2 regions of the Fusibacter sp. A1 genome follow, and region 1 is predicted to be linked to the other one. Evidence: a T-box and tRNA genes for the amino acid it is inferred to sense, from the RefSeq annotation. Region 1 holds a T-box; the other holds one or more tRNA genes.

What was found. A T-box is a leader RNA that pairs with one kind of tRNA and senses whether it is charged. The one in region 1 lies ahead of cysS (cysteine--tRNA ligase), so its partner is inferred to be a tRNA-Cys.
Region 2: it has a tRNA-Cys gene. The T-box ahead of cysS (cysteine--tRNA ligase) is inferred to sense a tRNA for this amino acid. The anticodon was not compared.

What each region holds. Positions count from the first base shown of each region.
Region 1 covers NZ_QQWI01000004.1:20,843-23,089, forward strand. Annotated here, with positions in the region: gene cysS (cysteine--tRNA ligase) at 1-1,163, opposite strand, end outside; T-box leader at 1,279-1,472, opposite strand; gene gltX (glutamate--tRNA ligase) at 1,488-2,247, opposite strand, start outside.
Region 2 covers NZ_QQWI01000012.1:5,890-8,136, reverse strand. Annotated here, with positions in the region: gene potA (spermidine/putrescine ABC transporter ATP-binding protein) at 1-223, opposite strand, end outside; gene DWB64_RS15625 (helix-turn-helix domain-containing protein) at 230-769, opposite strand; tRNA gene DWB64_RS15620 (tRNA-Cys) at 905-978, opposite strand; tRNA gene DWB64_RS15615 (tRNA-Gly) at 983-1,057, opposite strand; tRNA gene DWB64_RS15610 (tRNA-Lys) at 1,100-1,175, opposite strand; tRNA gene DWB64_RS15605 (tRNA-Gly) at 1,181-1,255, opposite strand; tRNA gene DWB64_RS15600 (tRNA-Thr) at 1,260-1,335, opposite strand; tRNA gene DWB64_RS15595 (tRNA-Asp) at 1,444-1,520, opposite strand; tRNA gene DWB64_RS15590 (tRNA-Val) at 1,651-1,726, opposite strand; tRNA gene DWB64_RS15585 (tRNA-Glu) at 1,768-1,842, opposite strand; tRNA gene DWB64_RS15580 (tRNA-Met) at 1,848-1,923, opposite strand; tRNA gene DWB64_RS15575 (tRNA-Asn) at 1,930-2,004, opposite strand.

The DNA of each region.
Region 1 (2,247 bases):
ACCTCAAGTTCGGCTTTCAGTACATCGTATAGCACGGTGATGGCATTGGCCGTATTCAGGTCATCGCTCAAATGTTTGTTGAACTCTTCAAGTAAGGCATGCGCCTTATCCGATACAAGCGGCGTCGCAGCAGACTTATCACCTAGGGCGTTCACTCTTCTGACAAGCTTCTTATAGGCTGACTGAGCCATTTCAAGACTCTCAAAATTGAACACAAGCTGTTTTCTATAGTGGGAGTTTAACACGTAATACCTGTAAGCAAGCGGATCGAACCCTTTTCTTCTTAAGAGGTCGATCGTCAGGAACTCTCCTGAGGACTTACTCATCTTACCGCTTGTGTCGATCAGGAACTCACTATGCCACCAGTATTTCGTCCATGGTTTCCCGGTGTAGCTTTCCGTCTGAGCGATTTCATTCGTATGGTGGACTGGAATATGGTCGATACCGCCACAGTGTATGTCTAGGGATTCGCCAAGATTTTCAAGTGCGATCACAGAACACTCGATGTGCCAACCCGGATATCCGACCCCCCATGGAGATTCCCATTTCATCGCCTGATTATCAAATTTTGATTTTGTGAACCACAGCACGAAATCCTGAGGATTCTTCTTGTGAAGGTCGATTTCGACATCGTCCCTATGGGCCACTTTCAAATCTTCGAGATTAAGTCTCGACAGCACAGTATAATCCGCCACCTTGGATATGTCAAAATAAACATTTCCGTTGGTGAAGTAAGTGTACCCCTTGCTTTCGAGCCCTTTGATAAAATGAATGTACTCTTCTATATAATCTGTAGCTTTCGCTATCGTGTTCGGCTTTTGAATGTTAAGCGCATCGCAATCGGTGAAAAATGCATCCGTATAATACTGGGCTACTTCCCAAACCGTCTTATTTTCACGCTCCGCACCTTTTAGCATCTTGTCTTCACCGTCATCCGCATCGGATTCGAGATGACCGACATCGGTGATATTCATCACTCGATCCACATCATATCCTAAGAAACTTAGGGTTTTTTCAAGAATATCCTCATGAATATACGTTCTTAAATTTCCGATATGGGCGTAATTATAGACAGTGGGGCCACAGGTGTACATCGACACCTTATCCTTTTGATACGGTTCAAAGGCTTCAATGCTTCTTGATAATGAATTATAGAGTTTCATGGTTTACCTCCAATCAGTTCTTCTTTACCCTTTATTGTTGAAATTACGCGTTAAGTCTATCCGGCCCAACGCCTAATTGACATCGCGGTACAAAAAATAAATCCCCGCCTTTTGTTACAAAGGCGAGGTTCATCGCGGTTCCACTTTGTTTTGAACTCAATTATCTATAACGGGATTTCCCGGCGCAGCCTACTTGATTCGGCAGCGCACTCACGAGGGCATTCACATGGACTATAATGAGCTTTCACACCAACCAAGCTCTCTCTTTGATTACAAATCCATCCTACTCTTCTCGATCATCGTTTTATTTATGTCCACACGCTTTTAGACTAAATGCTCAAGCGTGTAGTTCAATCGTTCGATAATAGTCTTTTTACCTAGTATAACCAATAAATCGTTCATGTCAACACCGTGCATCTGACCAGAAATCGCCGCACGTACAGGCATGAACAGCTGCTTGCCTTTGTAGCCGGTACCTTGTTGTACAGCCTTAAAGCATGGTTTTGTATTTTCAAAGGTGACAGCTTCCAGTTTTTCAACTTCTTCGATGAAGGCCTTGACGACAATCGGCACGTGCTCTTCTTTAAGCAGCGCGCTCACTTCGTCGTCTTCAGGTGTCACCGTATTGCCGATGAACTGTTTTGCCATTTCCGGGAAATCAGCCAGGGTCTCCACTCGTTCCTGTAGTGATTTGACAGCCAAGGTCAACCACTGCCTATGGGATTCAACCGCATCCATCGTTACTGTACCCGCTTCGACAAAGAAAGGTACCGCAAGGTCCACAAGCGCATCCAACTCATATTTTCTAATGTATTGGCCGTTCATCCATTTCAGTTTGTCTTTATCAAACACAGCACCCGATTTTGAAAGACGATCAATAGAAAACTTCTCAACGATCTCATCAAGGCTCATGATTTCTTCAGAATCCTCCGGGCTCCAGCCCAAAAGCGCTACAAAGTTGATCAGTGCTTCCTTCAAATAGCCTTTTCTTAAGAAATCTTCAACAGCCGCATCGTCGTGACGCTTGGATAGCTTTTTCTTTTCACTGTTGAGAATCAGCGGCAAGTGAACATATTCAGGTTGT
Region 2 (2,247 bases), on a different contig from region 1:
ATGGCGGTATGTCATTTAATCTTTTCCCATCAAAGCGTATTTCTCCAGAAGTAGGTTTTTCAAAACCACCGATCATTCTCAAGGTAGTTGTTTTACCACATCCGCTTGGTCCCAATAGGGTTAAAAACTGATTTTCATTAATCCATACGTCCAAGTCATTCACAACTGTGTCTTCACCGTATACTTTTGTAAGCTTACTTGTCTCAATTATCCTGCTCATCATACTCTCCTAAAAACTCGGTGGTGTACTAATCATCAAAACAGTCGCAGGCCGTTTGTAAGGATTAGAGATGCGGTGCCATATATTCGAGCGATAATAGAAACTTTCACCCTTTTTGATTCGATATGTTTTTTTACCCAGCTGCACTTCAATTTGACCCGTCAAACAATAACCGAACTCTTCTCCTTCATGAGACTCCTCGTCGGTGTATACCCCCATCGGATCAAGTTCGATTAAAATCGGCTCCATATCGTTTTTCTGAGAATTACTGATCAACCATGAAACCTGATGTCCCAGTTCTTCATTTTGCGTCGTAAAGATATCCTCTGGTCCGAATACGATTTTCTCATCATGCTCTTCGCTGAAAAACTCATTCAGATTAGTACCTAACGTATCTAGGATATCAACAAGCGTAGCAATGGAAGGCGAAGTCAGATCACGTTCCATCAGCGAAATGAATCCTTTCGATAGGTCACATCTTGAAGCCAGTTCCTCTTGTGTCAAATTGTTCTCTAACCTAAGTCTTTTGATCTTATTCCCGATATTCAAATTAACACTCCTTTGTATAAACAAACTCCATGTTTAGTATTATAAAACAACACAAATGTAAACGCAAGGTTTAGTAGCACTAAACTTTGTAGAGAACATAAAAAAAACTCAATCGATTGATTGAGTTTTTCTTGATGGAGGCGGCACCCAGATTTGAACTGGGGATAAAGGATTTGCAGTCCTCTGCCTTACCACTTGGCTATGCCGCCATCTTGGAGCGGAAGAAGGGATTTGAACCCTCGACCCTCGCCTTGGCAAGGCGATGCTCTACCACTGAGCCACTTCCGCAGAATGTAAAAATCGTAACACGATTTTTACACTTAATGAAATTGGTGATCCATCCGCGACTCGAACGCGGGACACCCTGATTAAAAGTCAGATGCTCTACCGACTGAGCTAATGGACCATAATTGGAGCGGAAGACGAGATTTGAACTCGCGACCCTCGCCTTGGCAAGGCGATGCTCTACCACTGAGCCACTTCCGCAAAATGGAGCCGATGATGGGACTCGAACCCGCGACCTATTGATTACAAGTCAATTGCTCTACCAATTGAGCTACATCGGCATGTTGAATACATAAAGGTAATTTCATCGCTGTGCGATGACCATTTTATTTTGCCTCGACTTTCGGTATTTACTTCGTAAAACCTACCGTCTGCAAAATAAAATTAATTGGCGATCCGGAAGGGATTCGAACCCTCGACCTCCAGCGTGACAGGCTGGCGTTCTAACCAGCTGAACTACCGGACCGCTTATTGAATTTCGCACTAGGTGCGAAATACAGTAATGTACTCTCGTTGCTGTGCAACGACCATTTTTTATTGCCTCGACTCTCGGTATTTACTTCGTAAAACCTACCGTCTGCAATAAAAAATTGAGATGGTGGGAACAATAGGGATCGAACCTATGACATCTTGCTTGTAAGGCAAGCGCTCTCCCAGCTGAGCTATGCTCCCATGAATCCTCAGCCGATGTAATCATCAACCAAGAATTGTTGTGGTGACCCCTAGGGGAATCGAACCCCTGTTACCGCCGTGAAAGGGCGGTGTCTTGACCGCTTGACCAAGGGGCCTTGAATGGTTGCGGGAACAGGATTCGAACCTGTGACCTTTGGGTTATGAGCCCAACGAGCTACCAACTGCTCCATCCCGCGTTATATTGGCTCCAAGGGTGGGACTCGAACCCACAGCCTACCGGTTAACAGCCGGTTGCTCCACCGTTGAGCTACCTTGGAATCTTGCTTGCTGCCTGTTTCGGCAACAAATACATCTTATAACACACAGCAACTTACGTCAATAGTTTTTTTCAAAAAAAAGTTTGTTTTTTAAAAGATGAAATACTCTGAATTGACGCACAATCCTGCCTATTTTTTTCTACATTATATAGCACAAACACATCCTTGTCATTCTAATTTTTTTTTGATTTTTCAACTTACTTTTCAACCGTTTATTTCTTGTATCAGCACAAAATTCATAAC